One region of the Streptomyces sp. NPDC052299 genome, then DNA from elsewhere that is predicted to be linked to it. Evidence: riboswitches for the same ligand, from Rfam matches in the RefSeq annotation. Region 1 holds a riboswitch; each other region holds the start of a gene.

Region 1 (5,074 bases):
GACCTGGTACTGCCACCTCAGCAGCACCCGTATCCGCTCGGGCCCGGTCAAGGCCGGTGACGTCATCGCGTACTCCGGGAACTCCGGGAACTCGACCGGCCCGCACATGCACTTCGAGGTGCGGCCGGGCGGCGGCGCGGCGATCGACCCGCTGCCGTGGCTGCGCGGTCACGGGATCAACCCGACCTGAGCGGACGGAAACGACGGCGGCGGCCGGGGCCTCGGGGGCTCCGGCCGCCGCCCGTTTCTCAGAGCTTCTGCACCGGGGCGTACCGCAGGAGCAGCTTCTTGGGGCGGTCGTCGCCGAAGTCGACCGTGGCCTTCGCCTGGTCGCCGACGCCCTCGACCGCCGTCACCGTGCCCAGGCCGAACTGGTCGTGCGTGACCCGGTCGCCCGCCACCAGCGTGATCGTCGGCTTGTCCGAGGTCCGCCGGGTCGCGAAGCCGGAGGGGCCGGAGCGGGCACGGGAGGCGGAGAGCGACGAGGTGATCCCCGAGGTGGGGCCCGCCGGGGCGGCCATCGGGCCCTTCCGCTTCCAGTCCAGGTGCTGGTCCGGGATCTCCTCGAGGAACCGCGACGGCGGGTTGTACGAGGGCTGGCCCCAGGCGCTGCGCATGGCGGCCCGGGTCAGATACAGCCGCTCGCGGGCGCGGGTGATGCCGACGTACGCGAGGCGGCGCTCCTCCTCCAGTTCCTTGACCTGGCCGAGTGCCCGCATGTGCGGGAAGACGCCGTCCTCCATGCCGGTCAGGAAGACCACCGGGAATTCGAGGCCCTTGGCGGTGTGCAGGGTCATCAGAGTGATGACGCCGGAGCCGTCGGTGTCCTCGTCGGGGATCTGGTCGGAGTCGGCGACGAGCGCGACCTGCTCCAGGAACTCCGCGAGCGTGCCCGCGCCCTCCTCCTCGCCCCGGTCCTGCTCGAATTCGAGGGCGACGGCGGCGAGCTCCTGGAGGTTTTCGATGCGGGTCTCGTCCTGCGGGTCGGTGGACGCCTGGAGCTCGGCGAGATAGCCCGTACGCTCCAGGACCGCTTCCAGCACCACGGCGGGTCCGGCGCCGGACTCCACCACCGTGCGCAGCTCCTCCATCAGCGTGTTGAACCGCTTCACGGCGTTGGCGGAGCGGGCGGCCATGCCGTACGCCTCGTCCACGCGGCGCAGCGCCTGCGGGAAGGTGATCTTCTCGCGCAGCGCGAGCGCGTCGATCATGGCCTCGGCGCGCTCGCCGATGCCGCGCTTGGGCACGTTGAGGATGCGGCGGAGCGGGACGTTGTCCTCGGGGTTGGCGAGGACCCGCAGGTAGGCCAGGACGTCCCGGACCTCCTTGCGCTCGTAGAAGCGCACGCCGCCGACGACCTTGTAGGGCAGGCCGACGCGGATGAAGATCTCCTCGAAGACACGGGACTGCGCGTTCGTCCGGTAGAAGACGGCGACGTCGCCGGCCTTCGCGTCGCCCGCGTCGGTGAGGCGGTCGATCTCCTCGGCGACGAACTGCGCCTCGTCGTGCTCGGTGTCCGCGACGTAGCCCGTGATGCGGGCGCCGGTGCCGGCGTTGGTCCAGAGGTTCTTCGGGCGGCGGCTCTCGTTGCGCTCGATGACCGCGTTGGCGGCGGACAGGATCGTCTGGGTGGAGCGGTAGTTCTGCTCCAGCAGGATCGTCGTCGCGTCCGGGTAGTCCTCCTCGAACTGGAGGATGTTGCGGATGGTCGCGCCCCGGAAGGCGTAGATCGACTGGTCCGCGTCACCCACGACGCACAGCTCGGCGGGGGCGTTCTCCGGACCGGCCGGGCCGACCAGCTCGCGCACCAGCGTGTACTGGGCGTGGTTGGTGTCCTGGTACTCGTCGACGAGCACGTGCCGGAAGCGGCGGCGGTAGTGCTCGGCGACGTCCGGGAACGCCTGGAGCAGGTGGACCGTCGTCATGATGATGTCGTCGAAGTCCAGCGCGTTGGCCTCGCGCAGCCGCGCCTGGTACATCGCGTACGCCTGGGCGAGGGTCTTCTCGAAGCCGTCGGCGGCCTGCCCGGCGAAGGTCTCCTCGTCGATGAGCTCGTTCTTGAGGTTGGAGACCTTGGCGGTGAAGGACTTCGGCGGGTAGCGCTTCGGGTCCAGCTCCAGGTCGCGGCAGACCAGGGCCATGAGCCGCTTGGAGTCGGCCGCGTCGTAGATCGAGAACGAGGACGTGAAGCCGAGCTTCTTGGACTCGCGGCGCAGGATGCGGACGCAGGCGCTGTGGAAGGTCATGACCCACATCGCGTTGGCCCGGGGCCCGACCAGCTGCTCGACGCGCTCCTTCATCTCGCCGGCGGCCTTGTTGGTGAAGGTGATCGCCAGGATCTGGCCGGGGTGGACGCCCCGCTCGGCCAGCAGGTGGGCGATGCGGTGGGTGAGCACCCGGGTCTTGCCGGAGCCGGCGCCTGCGACGATGAGCAGGGGCGACCCGGCGTGCACGACGGCGGCGCGCTGCTCGGTGTTCAGCCCGTCGAGCAGCGCCTCGGGGTCGATGACGGGGCGGTGCGCCCCGTCGCGGTAGTACGCGTCCCGAGGCGGCGGGGGCCCGTCGAACACGCCCGCGAACAGGTCCTCCGGCACCGCTTCGGGTGCGGGGTCCTCGGGGGGCGGCGGGGGCGCGTCCTCCTCCTGCTGGAGGCCGGCCAGGAAACTGTCGTCAAAGAGGCTGCTCATCGCTGTCCGAGTCTAAAGCTCTCTACTGACACCCGGCCCCGCTCCGAAAAGGTCACGGAAATGTATCGGGCATATCGCACACCAACCTTCACAGCGGCCCCATGAGTTGGCTAGCGTGCACCTCCGGACGGCCCGTACCCCCAGAGGCGACCTACGCCGAGCGGGCCGCCGCGCCGAATCCGGGCCCGCCCGGAACCGGGGACCCACACGCAGCACCGGGGTGAATCGGTCCTTCCCCCACGGGACCGTAGGGCAGCCTTCCGTTCCGCCCGAACCCGACAGCTAACCCGGTAGGCGGTCCACGGAAGGAGATGCCGGCCTTGGCGTCGCATCGCAAACCGCGCACCCGGGTGCGCTCCACCGTCCCCGCCGTCGGGCTGACCTCGGCCGCGCTGGCCTCGGTGACCCTGCTGTCCTCGCAGAGCGCGACGGCCGCGCCCACGCCGAAGCCGAGCATCGAGGAAGTCCAGAAGAAGGTGGACGACCTCTACCGGCAGGCCGGCAACGCGACCCAGAAGTACAACCAGGCCAAGGAAGCCACGGACAAGCAGAAGTCCAGGGTCGACCTGCTCCTGGACAACGTGGCCAAGCGCACCGAGAAGCTGAACGACGCCCGCAGGACGCTCGGCAACTTCGCCGCCGCCCAGTACCGCAACGGCGGCCTCGCGCCGACCGCGACCTTCTTCCTGGCCGACGACCCGCAGTCGTTCTTCGACCAGACGCACCTCATGGACCGGATGGCCGAGCGCCAGCAGCAGGCGGTCACGGACTTCCGTAAGCAGCAGGCGAAGGCGTCCGAGCAGCGGGCCGAAGCCGTGGAGAGCCTGGAGACGCTGACCAAGTCGCAGGCCGCGCTGCGCACCAGCAAGCAGAACGTCCAGACGAAGCTGACCGAGGCCCGGACGCTGCTGTCGAAGCTGACCGCCGAGGAGAAGGCGCGTCTGGCGGAGCTGGAGCGCAAGAAGGAGGCGGAGGCCAAGCGGAAGGCCGAGGAGCTGGCGGAGAAGCAGGCCGCCGCCCGGAAGGAAGCCGAGCGGAAGGCCGAGGAGTCGGCCGGCAGCGGTACGGAGACGGGCTCGGGCTCGGACACCGGCTCGGACACCGGCACCGGGACCAGCGCCTCCACGAAGGCGGACAAGGTCCTCGCGTTCGCCCGCGCCCAGATAGGCAAGCCGTACGTCTGGGGGGCGACCGGCCCCTCCTCGTACGACTGCTCGGGGCTGACGCAGGCGGCCTGGAAGGCGGCGGGCGTCGATATCCCGCGCACCACCTGGGACCAGGTGAACGTCGGGACGCGGATCGCCACGGCTGATCTGCAACCCGGTGACCTGGTGTTCTTCTACGACGACATCAGCCACGTCGGGATCTACAAGGGTGACGGGATGATGATCCACGCGCCGAAGCCCGGGGCCAATGTGCGCGAGGAGTCGATCTACTACATGCCGATCTACGGGAGCGTGCGCCCGGCCTGACCGGGAAAAAAAGAGGGCCGGTCCGCGCGGACCGGCCCTCTCGCGTGCCGCCGCTCAGGTCCAGAGCGTGGCGATGAAGATGTTCGCCAGGGTCAGCGCGCCGACCGCCGCGAAGAACCCCTTCTCGACCTTCTCCTCGTCCCGCTTGACGTAGACGAGCCCCAGGATCACGACCAGGAACAGCAGCTTGATGCCGATCTTGACGTTGTTCACGGGGTGGTCGTCGGCCTGGTCCAGGCCGACCAGGGCGACGCCGGTGACGAGCATGGTCAGCGCACCGTGCAGCATGCCGGGGACGAACCGGGCAGTGCCGGCCTTCATCGCCTTCATCTGACCGAGGAAGCCGCCGAGCAGGGCGGCGATGCCGATGATGTGCAGGGCGACGACGAAATCGATGAGTACGCGCATGGTTCCGCACCCTAGAGCCCTCGCCCCGGACCGCTCCGGGCAGGGTGGGGGCCTACGGGCCGCTTGAATGATGAATGCACTTTTTGCCTGATTCTGTGGCCCTTTTTCCGGTCACTCACGCTTAACGAGCGGTCATCCGGCGACAATGCCACGCCAAGAGCGGGCAATAGCAGTCATAACGACACCTTCCCGTGACCTCGGATTAGCGTCCCTTCCCGGTGGCCGTGGACCAGGAACCGTCCTCGCCGGCCACCGGAGAATCCCGCCGGTAGACCCCGCCGGGCCGTCGCACGGAAGGACGCCCGCCCCCGTGGCAGCGCATCGCAAACCCAGGCAGCGCCTCACCACCGCCTCCGCGGCCCGCACCGCGGCGACGCTCGCCGTCGCCGGAGCCGCGACGGCCGCCGTGCTGCCGGGAGCCGCGCACGCGGACCCCGCGCCCACCGCACGGCAGGTCAAGGCCCAGGTGGACCGGCTGTACCGGGAGGCGGAGGTCGCCACCGAGAA
Region 2 (5,074 bases), on a different contig from region 1:
CGGCCGGGGCGGGCTATGCTCGGGGGTGATGTGCGAGGGCCGTTAGCTCAATTGGTCAGAGCAGCGGACTTTTAATCCGTTGGTTGTGGGTTCGAGTCCCACACGGCCTACCTCGTGGCCCCGGGTCAGCGCCTGCGCGACCCGGGGCCCTGTCGTGTGCCGGGGCGTGTCAGACCAGGAGCTTCGACTTCGCCCGCTGGTACTCGTCCTCGGTGATCGCGCCCTTGTCCTTGAGGTCGGCGAGCTTCGACAGGTCGTCGACGTGACCGCCGCTCCTGTGGCCGCCGCCCTCCGTACCCGCCGCGTCCCTGATGTACGCCTTGAAGGCCGCGTCGCGCTCCTTCGCCTCCTGGACGTCGCGCTTGCCCATGGACTTGCCGCGGGCGATCACGTAGATCAGCACGCCCAGGTAGGGCAGCACCAGCGCCAGGATCAGCCAGCCGGCCTTGGCCCAGCCGCCCAGGTCATCGCTGCGGAAGATGTCCATGATGACCCGGAAGAGGAGGAAGAGCCACATGATCCAGAGGAAGAACCAGAGCATCGTCCAGAACAGGTTGAGCAGGGGATAGTCGTCCATCGTCCACTCCCGGAGCCGTCGAAATGGCTGAGTCTGAAATCAGTCATATCGCCATATGGGTCCGTGCGCCCGTTGGAGCGGCGGCCAGGAGGGTGCGCTGTGAGGTGCGGGGACTACTTCTCCGGCTCGGAGGCGGCGGCCGGAGCGCTGTCGGCGGTGACGGCGGCGGCCGTCTTCCTGCTGTGGGCCATGATGCCGATGAAACCGGCGAGGAACCCGCTGATCAGGCCCGATATCGCGTGGTTGGCCGCGTTGGCCGCCGCGCTGCCGGGAAGCCCGATCGCCAGGTAGTTCACCACCGCGCTCATCACCGCGCCCATCACGCCGCCGATGAGTCCGCCCGTGGCGGCGGCGCGTACGGGTGACGTCGAGGCGGCCGAGGGGGCGGGGGTGTGATCGGAGGCGAGCGGTGCGGCCATGGTCGAAAGCCCTCCAGACAGGCTGCGATCAGAGACCGGGAGCGGCTCTCCGCGCGCGCCGGCATGCGCGGTCGGGGGCCTGCTCACACGGGCAGCCCACCGAGCCGGGGGGTGCAGCAGATACCTTGCGACAGAACACATGTTCTTCGCAACACCTTCTCGAATTCGGCACTTTGACGTTTTGATCAAGGGCGGCCGCGGTCCGGGCGGGCGGTGCGCGCGGGGCGGGTGGTCATGAGAGCGCCGGGCATGCCGTAGAGTTGGGTTCACCGACGCGGGGTGGAGCAGCTCGGTAGCTCGCTGGGCTCATAACCCAGAGGTCGCAGGTTCAAATCCTGTCCCCGCTACTGAAGGATCAGGCCCGGCACGCAAGCAGCGTGCCGGGCCTGATGCGTTGTCGGCGCCCGCGTTTCGCCCCATCGGAGGCCGAGGATTCGCCGGGTGGCCGGGCGGGCGCGAGGCTGGGGGAGGTGCGCGGTACCGGCCGCGGCCGCACCGGGCAGGAGACCGCAGGTGGGGAAGTGGGCGCGACGGTGGCGAGGGCGCGGCGGCACGGGGAGCCGTCGCTTCGTCCGGGTGCTGCCCGCCGCGATGATCGTCGGGGGAGCGCTCTTCGACTACTTCACCCCGCCCGCGTTCACGGCCGTTCCGATGTTCGCGGCCGCGCCGCTGATCGCCGCGCCGTTCTTCGGCCTCGGCGCCACCCTCCGGATCGGGCTCGCCGGGGTCGTCGCGATCGCCGCGATGCGGCTCTACACCGGGGACCTGCCGGGCACGGTCCCGCTGATCGAGATGCTCACCGTGCTCACGGTCGGCTGTCAGGCCGCGGTGATCAACCAGGTCGTACGGCGCGGGAACGAGCAGCTGGCGTCCGCCCGGATCATCGCCGAGACGGCCATGCGCGCCGTGGTCCCCGAACCGCCCGACCGGATCGCCGGGCTCCAGGTGGCCGCGCGGTACGAGGCGGCGCAGGCGGACGAGTTCGTCGGGGGCGACCTCTTCGCGGCCGCCGACACTCCGTACGGCGTACGGCTCGTGCTGGGGGACGTGCGCGGGAAGGGGCTGGAGGCGGTCGGCGCGGTGGCGGTGGTGATCGGGGCGTTCCGGGAGGCGGCGGAGCAGGAGGAGTCGCTGGAGGGCGTGGCGCGGCGGCTGGAGCACGCGCTGGCGCGTGAGTCGGCGCGGCGGAGCAACCTGGACGCGTTCGAGGGGTTCGTGACCGCCGTGTTCGCGGAGGTCACGCCGGGCGCGGAGCGCGTACGGCTGGTGAACCGCGGCCACCCGGACCCGTTGCTGCTGTATGGGGACGGGGCGGTGGAGGCGCTGACGCCCTCGGAGCCCGCGCTGCCGCTGGGCATGGACCTGGGAGTGGGGCCGGACCGCACGGACGAGTGGGACCTGCCGGCCGGCGGGACGCTGTTGTTCTACACGGACGGCCTGTCGGAGGCCCGGGACGCCGACGGGGTCTTCTACGACCCGGCGGAGCGGCTGCGCGGGCGGCTCTTCCCGGGCCCGGAGGAGCTCCTGTCCGCGCTGACCGACGACGTACGGCTGCACACGGGGGGCGAGTCGACCGACGACATGGCCCTGCTCGCGGTGGCGCGGCCGGCGAAGGGGCAGCCCGACCTGCGCAGGACGGTGAAGATCGTCAAGCGGGACGGCACGCTGCGTGACTGAGGGGCGCCGCTCCGCATAACATTTGACGCAACGTCAGAAAACGCTTAGTGGCTGAACGCCGATCAACTCGCCCGATTCCCCCCGGTTGTGTCCCGTAAGTCCAGGCCGAGTACGTGAACGATCAGTGGGAACAGCTTGGAATCGGACCCGTCTGTCTATTAACGTTCGATAACGCAGCGCGGTTGTCCCAGCCGTCGTCAGGACGGCGCCGCGCGCGTGCGCCGAATCCCGCAAGGGAACCGGGGAACCACCTACATGGGGTGAATCGGGCGTCTTCGTCTTCACAAGAGGCGGAGGACCCGTAGGAGACCTTCCTGCTCCGAACCCGTCAGCTAACCCGGTAGGCGAGAAGGAAGGAAAGGAGTGCGCCCGCGTGGCGTCCAACAAGCCTGCCCCCGAATCACCTTCCCGGTTCGTGCCCGAGTGCGGCGCCGACTACGCCTCCGGCCCCGGCACCGCGTACGTCCCGGCGCAGGGAAGCGACTACGCGATCGATCGGGGCAACGGCTTCCGTGCCGACGACGCCGACTCCGAGCGGACCTGGGAGGAATGGAACCCCACCGAGGAGTCCGTCCGTCCCGTCCGCGGCAAGCACCGTGTCGCCAAGCAGCGCAGTGGTCTGGCCCGTAGCTCCACCGTCCTCGGCGTCGGTGTCATCGCGGCCGTCGGCGCGGGCGGCATGGCCACCGCGCAGAGCAAACCGCCGGTCTCCATCTCTCTTCCCGATTCCATCGCGGACAATCTCCCCGACGCCAAGTCCCTTCCCGGCGTGGGTGCGTTGTTCTCCGGCGAGACCAAGGCCGAAACCCCCGTCGCCGCCACGGCCGCCGCCCCGCTGACCACCGCCGGCATCACCACCGCCGAGGCCGAGCAGGGCACCACAGACGCCGGTGAGGCGCTGCGTGCCCGCATCCTCCAGCAGGCCGAGCAGCAGCAGGACGCCGCCGACGCCGAGGCGAAGGCCGCCGAGGAGAAGGCCGCTGCCGAGAAGGCGGCCGCCGAGGCGAAGAAGCAGCAGGACGAGGCCGAGGCCAAGGCCGCCGCCGAGAAGAAGAAGGCGGAGGAGGAGGCGAAGAGGAAGGCCGAGGCCCTGCGCCTGGCCAAGCTCGCCGCCAGCTACGCCATCCCCACCTCCTCGTACACGATCACCTCGACGTTCGGCGAGGCCGGCTCGATGTGGTCCTCCGGCTACCACACGGGCCTCGACTTCGCGGCCCCGACCGGTACCCCGATCAAGGCCATCCACACCGGCACCATCAAGTCGGCCGGCTGGTCCGGCGCCTACGGCTACCGCACGGTGCTGGAGCTGGAGGACGGCACCGAGCTGTGGTTCTGCCACCAGTCCTCGATCGGCGTCACGGTCGGCCAGAAGGTCACCACCGGCGACACCATCGGCCGCGTCGGCGCGACCGGCAACGTGACCGGCCCGCACCTCCACCTGGAGGTCCACACCCCGGACGGCACCGGCATCGACCCGATGGCCTGGCTGCGCGCCCGCGGTCTGACGGTCTGAGCCTCCGCAGGACTTCCCGCGGTCCCGGGGCGGCCTTCGCCGTACCCGGTCCGCGGCCTTCCGAACCCCGGCAGCCCTGACGCACACCCCCCGACGTCAGGGCTGCCGGTCTGCGTGGCCGCCGCCCGCCGGATGTATGCGGCACGGAATAGCGGGCGGGCCGGAAGCCGTTGTTCCCCCCATGACTTCACTGCGCAAGCTCGGCTCGTCGAGCCTCCAGGTCTTCCCGCTCTGCCTCGGCGGCAACGTCTTCGGCTGGACCGCGGACGAGGACCAGTCCTTCGCCGTCCTCGACGCGTACGCGGCGGCCGGCGGCAACTTCGTCGACACCGCGGACGCCTACTCGCACTGGGTGCCCGGCAACGAGGGCGGCGAGTCGGAGACGGTCATCGGCAAGTGGCTCGCGTCGCGCGGCAACCGGTCCGACGTCGTGGTGGCCACCAAGGTCGGTGCGCTCCCCGGCTACAAGGGCCTTTCGGCGCCCACGATCAAGTCGGCCGCCGAGGAGTCGCTGCGCCGGCTGGGCACGGACCACATCGACCTGTACTACACGCACTTCGACGACGAGACCGTCCCGGTCGAGGAGATCATCACCGCCCTCGACGAGCTGGTGAAGGAGGGCAAGGTCCGCGAGATCGCCGCCTCCAACATCAGCGCCGAGCGGCTGCGCGCCTCCCTCGCGTTCTCCGAACGTGAGGGCCTGGCCCGCTACGTGGCGCTCCAGCCGCACTACAACCTCGTCTCCCGGGACACCTACGAGGGCGAGCTCCAGGACACCGCCGCCGAAGCCGGGCTCGCGGCCGTCCCGTACTACGCGCTGGCCTCGGGCTTCCTCACCGGCAAGTACCGCCCGGGCACGACCGTGGACAGCGCCCGCGCCGGGAGCGC
Region 3 (5,074 bases), on a different contig from region 1:
GCACAGCGTCGGCGTCGTGGGGTTCGACGCCCATCTCGGGGAGGCACGGCGGCTGCGCGCGGCGCTCCCCGACGAGGTCTACCTCTGGGTCAATGCCGCCGAGGGGCACACCTACACGGACGAGGAGGCGGAGCGGTGGACGGCGATCGACCCGCTCTTCCCGTACAGCCGCCACCCGCACCGCTCGGCGGGGCTGCCCTGCCGGACCGGTGAATCGGTGATCTCGGTGGACGGGGAGGGGACGGTGCGCCGCTGCCATTTCGTCCGGGCGGAGCTGGGCAATCTGTACGACGGGAGCTACCGGCGGGCGCTGGGGCCGCGGGCCTGCCCGCTCGCCGTCTGCGACTGCCACATCGGCTATGTGCACCTGGAGACGCTGCCGCTGTACGACGTCTTCGCGGGCGGGGTCCTGGAGCGGGTTCCGGCGGCGCTGCCGCTGTCCCCGGTCGCCGCGACGCGGTCGCGGGGCGACTGAGGACAGCGGAAGGGCCGGTCAGAGCGGCAGCAGATCCGGCCGCTTCGGCTCGACGTGGTCCCCGGAGGACTCGCCGCGCAGCCGCCGCCCGATCCACGGGACCAGGTACTCGCGCGCCCAGTGGATGTCGTCGCGGCGGATCTCCAGCGTGCCGCGCGGCGGCTGCGGCGGCCACGGCTGGTCCGGGTCGGCCGGCACGTCGAGGCCGAGGACCTGGGCGGCGCGGAGCGCGACCCGGGTGTGCCCCTCGGGCGACAGGTGGAGCCGGTCGCCGTCCCAGGCGCGCCGGTCCTGCACCGAGCGCAGCGACCACAGGTCGAGGACCGGGCAGTCGTAGCGGTCGGCGATGGCCCGGACGTGGGCGGTGTAGGTGGCGATCTTGCCGCGCAGATGGCGCAGCACGGGAACGCCCCGGGTGTCGAAGCCGGTGGTGACCATGACGGTGCCGACCGACCGCGTGAGGTCGGCGACCGCCCGCTCGAAGCGTTCGGCCACGTCGTCCGGGTCGGTGCCCGGCCGGATGATGTCGTTGCCGCCGGCGCAGAAGCTCACCAGATCGGGGGCGAGTTCCTTGGCGCGGGGCACCTGCTCCTCGACTATCTGGTCGAGGAGGCGTCCTCGTACGGCGAGATTGGCGTACCGGAAGTCCCCGTGCGCGGAAACGGGTGAGACCTGGGTCCCGGTCGCCGGGCCGGGCTCCGGGAGCCGGTCCGCGAGGAGTACCGCGAGCCGGTCGGCCCAGCCGACGAACGTGCCGTCCGGGCCGGGGTCGCCGACTCCCTCGGTGAAGCTGTCGCCAATCGCCGCGTACGACCCGATGGCGCCCTGTCGGTCGTTGGCGCCCTGTTGGAGGTTGTTCGAATCGTCTGCCACAACCGCATATCCTGCACCCCGGAATGTGACCTACGCGACCGTAATAAGGGGTTGACGGGTGGTGAGATAAACCACCCGGTCAGTTTTCGGTAAAGGGGGAATAAGCAGAGGGACGACGCACCGCCGTGCGCCGTCCCTCCGCGCCGTTCGGTGACCCGGATCACCGGGCCGGTACTGCCTGGATCAGACGTAGATCCCGTGCGACGCCAGGTAGGCGATCGGGTCGATGTCCGAGCCGTACTCCGGGCCGGTGCGGACCTCGAAGTGGAGGTGCGGGCCGGTGGCGTTGCCGGTGGAACCGGAGAGGCCGACCTGCTGGCCCGCGGTCACGGTCTGGCCCGCCGAGACGGAGAGCGAGGACATGTGGCCGTACTGGGAGTAGTGGCCGTCGGCGTGCTTGATGACGACCTGGTTGCCGTAGGCGCCGCCCCAGCCGGCGGTGACGACGGTGCCGGAGGTGATGGCCTTCACGCTGGTGCCGGTGGAGACGGGGAAGTCGATGCCGGTGTGGCTGCCGCTGGACCAGTTGGCGCCGGAGGCGCGGTACGCGGTGGTGTGGTTGCCCGGGACCGGGTGGACGTAGCCGGAGGCGTTGTCCTGGGAGGCCGGGGCCTCGGCCTCGGTCTGCGTCTCGGTCTTGGTCTCGGCCTTGGGCGCGGCCTTCGTCTCGGCCTTGGGTGCGGCCTTCGTCCCGGTCTTCTCCGCCGTCTTGGCGGGGGCCTCGGACGTGGTCGCGGCGGGGGCCGCCTTGGCGCCGAGGGTCAGCTTCATGCCCGGGAAGATCAGGCTCGGGTTCTCGCCGACGACCTCGCGGTTGTCCTGGTACAGCTTGTGCCAGCCGCCCTTGAGGTGGTGCTGGGCCGCGATCTTCGACAGGTAGTCGCCGGAGACGACGGAGTACGTGGTGGTGCCGGTGCTCTTCGCGGACTTGGCCGGGGCGGTGTGCGCGGCGGCCGACTTCGCGGCCGGGGCGGACTGCTCCGCGGCGTGGGCACCGGTGGCACCGAGCAGCGGAAGCGCGATGACGGCTCCGCCGGCGCTCGCGGCGACGACGCCGCGGGCGATGGCGCTGGACTTGGGACGGCGGTGCTTACCCGAATTGGGCATGAAGAATTTCCTCTCCGGCGCCTGCGAGGTGAGCTGTCGGGTTCGGGCTGGAGATGCCCGGCCGCGCCTGGCGCGACTTCACCCCTAGCCGTCCGGTCGTCCCGGTCGGCGGCTTACCTGGTTCCCCCGCTCCTGCCACACGGTGAAGGGATGCGAATTCCGGACGGCGGCAGGATTGGGCGTTCCATCCGGATGGACATGGAACGTAAGCGAGCCGGGACGGCTGAAACAAGCCACGGGTTCGGCGCCGGATTCCGCACCGGAATTGCGGTGCGGAATTCCGGTCACACTCCGTGGATTACGGATCTTGGCTTTCCGCGCGGCGCGGGGATTACCCCACCGGGGCGTCACCACACACCGTCACGGATATGATCCCGCTCACGAGTGGGTGATCATCTCCCTTACAACCGGGGCACTTTGGACATCACCCATCAATACGGACATGTCATGCCCATCATTCACGGCGCAGCCGCACCACGCACGCGTCCAGGTCGCCGCGCAGCCCCGTCCGCAGCCCGTGGTGCATCAGCAGCGAACCGTGGTGCACCGCCCCGGTGTCCAGGCAGGTGTACGCCGCCTCCGGGTCGAGCCCGCGCAGCCGCAGCGCCGGCGGCTCCTCGCCGTACCGCTGCGCGTGGAGCCAGGCCAGCACGACGGTGTCCGCGCCCCGCACGTACTGCACGGCGCTGAGCCCGGGGCCCGGGGCGCGCAGCCGGTACAGCTCGCCCAGCTGCACCACCGGGCGGATCTCCTTGTACAGCTCCACCCACCCGCGCGCCTCGTCCAGTTCGGCCGCGCTCCACTCGGTGAGGTCCCCGCCGATGCCCAGCACCCCGGCCATCGCGCTGACGAAACGGAAGCGCAGCGAGGAGCGGCGCCCGTTGAGCTGGACGTTCGGGCTGTCGGTCACCCAGGCCGCCATCACGCGCGCCGGGTGGAGATGACCGAAGCCGTGCTGGATGGCGAGGCGGTCCAGCGGGTCGGTGTTGTCGGACGTCCAGACCTGGTCCGTGCGCGAGAGGATGCCGAGGTCGATCCGGCCGCCGCCGCCCGAGCAGGACTCGAAGGCGACGCCGGGGTGGGCGGCGCGCAGCCGGTCGAGCAGCGCGTAGAGGGCGTCCACGTGCTCGGTCCACAGTCGCTGCGGGTAGTCGTCGCCCGGCCAGCCGGCGTCCGAGAAACAGCGGTTGAAGTCCCACTTCACGTAGTCGATGGGCGTGTCCGTCAGCAGGGCGTCCAGGCTCTCCCACAGATGGGCCCGCACATCGGGGCGGGCGAGGTTGAGGACCAGCTGATTGCGGAATTCGGTGCGATCCCGGCCGGGGAAGTGCTGGACCCAGTCCGGGTGGGCGCGGTAGAGGTCGCTGTCGGCGTTGACCATTTCCGGCTCGACCCAGATGCCGAACCGCATGCCGAGTCCGTGCACATGGCGGGCGAGCGGCCCGAGGCCGTCGGGAAAGCGCTCCGGATTCGGCGTCCAGTCGCCGAGCCCGGCCCGGTCGCTCACCCGCTGCCCGAACCAGGCGTCGTCCACGACGAACAGCTCGACGCCCAGCGCGGCGGCCCGGTCGGCGAGGGCCCGCTGCTGGTCCTCCGCGATGTCGAAGCCGGTGGCCTCCCAGGAGTTGTAGAGCACCGGACGCGGCTCGGAGGCGTCCGGGATCACATGGGCGAGCTGCCAGGCGTGCCAGGCGCGGCCGGCCCCGCCGAAGCCGTCCCGGCTCCACAGCCCGGCGAAGACCGGGCTGGTGTACGACTCCCCCGGCGCGAGCCGCAGGAGCCCGGAGTCGTCGTAGCCGGCGCCGCCGGTGATCTGCACGAGCCCGTCGGGCAGCCGCTGTACGGCGATGCGCCAGGAGCCGGACCAGCCGAGCGCGCAGCCGTAGACCTCTCCGGACTCCTCGGTGGCGGTGCCGTCCGCGTCCAGGGCGACCCAGGGCAGGCCCTGGTGGCCGGTGTGGCCGCGCCGGCTGGAGAGCAGGTGCTCCCCGTACGCCAGCTCGGTGCGCTCCAGCTGGGTCTCCGCCGCCCAGCGGCCGTGCAGGCGGGTGAGCCGCCAGGCGTCGCGCGCGGGCAGCGCCCAGGCGGCGGCGTCGGCGCGCAGCAGTTCGAGGGGCGGTCCGTCCGGTCCCGTGTGGGTGAGCGTGGTCCAGCGCTCGATGACGTCGGAGTCGTCCCGCATCCGGTAGTGCAGGGTGATCGCGAGGCGGTGCACCGGGTCGTCGAAGGAGAGCCGCAGTTCGTCGCCGTCCACGGAGTCCCCGGCGAAGACCCAGGCGGTCCCGCGCACCTCGTCGGTGCGCACCGACAGGGCGGGGCGGACGAACCGGGGTCCGCCCTCCACCGGGTATTCCTCGCGGCCGTCGAGCGGGGATTCGAAGCCCCGGGCCGACGGCGCGGGTGCCTCGGCCAGGGCCCGGGCCGCGGCCAGCGTGATGCGCGGCCCCCAGTGGAGATGCAGCAGTTCCTGCCGCTCCGTGAGGCGCAGGGCGTAGCTTCCGCTCGCCCCCGTCAGCAGCCAGATCCGGTCGCCGGTCTCGATCATCGCGCCCCCGTCCGCATGCGTGCACAGATTCACACAGGTCCGCACATCATCGACCGTCCCTGGACCTAGGGCAA

Evidence for each region. A riboswitch is a leader RNA that binds a small molecule or an ion and turns the genes downstream of it on or off. The one in region 1 is predicted to bind cyclic di-AMP.
Region 2: linked by a shared signal. The riboswitch ahead of AB0L33_RS00070 (M23 family metallopeptidase) and the one ahead of AB0L33_RS06940 (NlpC/P60 family protein) in region 1 are both predicted to bind cyclic di-AMP.
Region 3: linked by a shared signal. The riboswitch ahead of AB0L33_RS19570 (peptidoglycan DD-metalloendopeptidase family protein) and the one ahead of AB0L33_RS06940 (NlpC/P60 family protein) in region 1 are both predicted to bind cyclic di-AMP.

The regions. Positions count from the first base shown of each region.
Region 1 covers NZ_JBFAUP010000003.1:304,532-309,605, forward strand. The annotation lists gene AB0L33_RS06930 (M23 family metallopeptidase) at 1-190, shown strand, start outside; gene pcrA (DNA helicase PcrA) at 249-2,687, opposite strand; cyclic di-AMP (ydaO/yuaA leader) riboswitch at 2,849-3,000, shown strand; gene AB0L33_RS06940 (NlpC/P60 family protein) at 2,999-4,159, shown strand; gene AB0L33_RS06945 (hypothetical protein) at 4,214-4,567, opposite strand; gene AB0L33_RS06950 (NlpC/P60 family protein) at 4,878-5,074, shown strand, end outside.
Region 2 covers NZ_JBFAUP010000001.1:22,034-27,107, reverse strand. The annotation lists tRNA gene AB0L33_RS00095 (tRNA-Lys) at 37-110, shown strand; gene AB0L33_RS00090 (SHOCT domain-containing protein) at 170-577, opposite strand; gene AB0L33_RS00085 (hypothetical protein) at 691-996, opposite strand; tRNA gene AB0L33_RS00080 (tRNA-Met) at 1,270-1,343, shown strand; gene AB0L33_RS00075 (PP2C family protein-serine/threonine phosphatase) at 1,588-2,673, shown strand; cyclic di-AMP (ydaO/yuaA leader) riboswitch at 2,883-3,035, shown strand; gene AB0L33_RS00070 (M23 family metallopeptidase) at 3,047-4,186, shown strand; gene AB0L33_RS00065 (aldo/keto reductase) at 4,368-5,074, shown strand, end outside.
Region 3 covers NZ_JBFAUP010000010.1:266,770-271,843, forward strand. The annotation lists gene AB0L33_RS19560 (STM4011 family radical SAM protein) at 1-475, shown strand, start outside; gene AB0L33_RS19565 (SGNH/GDSL hydrolase family protein) at 494-1,348, opposite strand; gene AB0L33_RS19570 (peptidoglycan DD-metalloendopeptidase family protein) at 1,532-2,455, opposite strand; cyclic di-AMP (ydaO/yuaA leader) riboswitch at 2,459-2,647, opposite strand; gene AB0L33_RS19575 (alpha-galactosidase) at 2,910-5,000, opposite strand.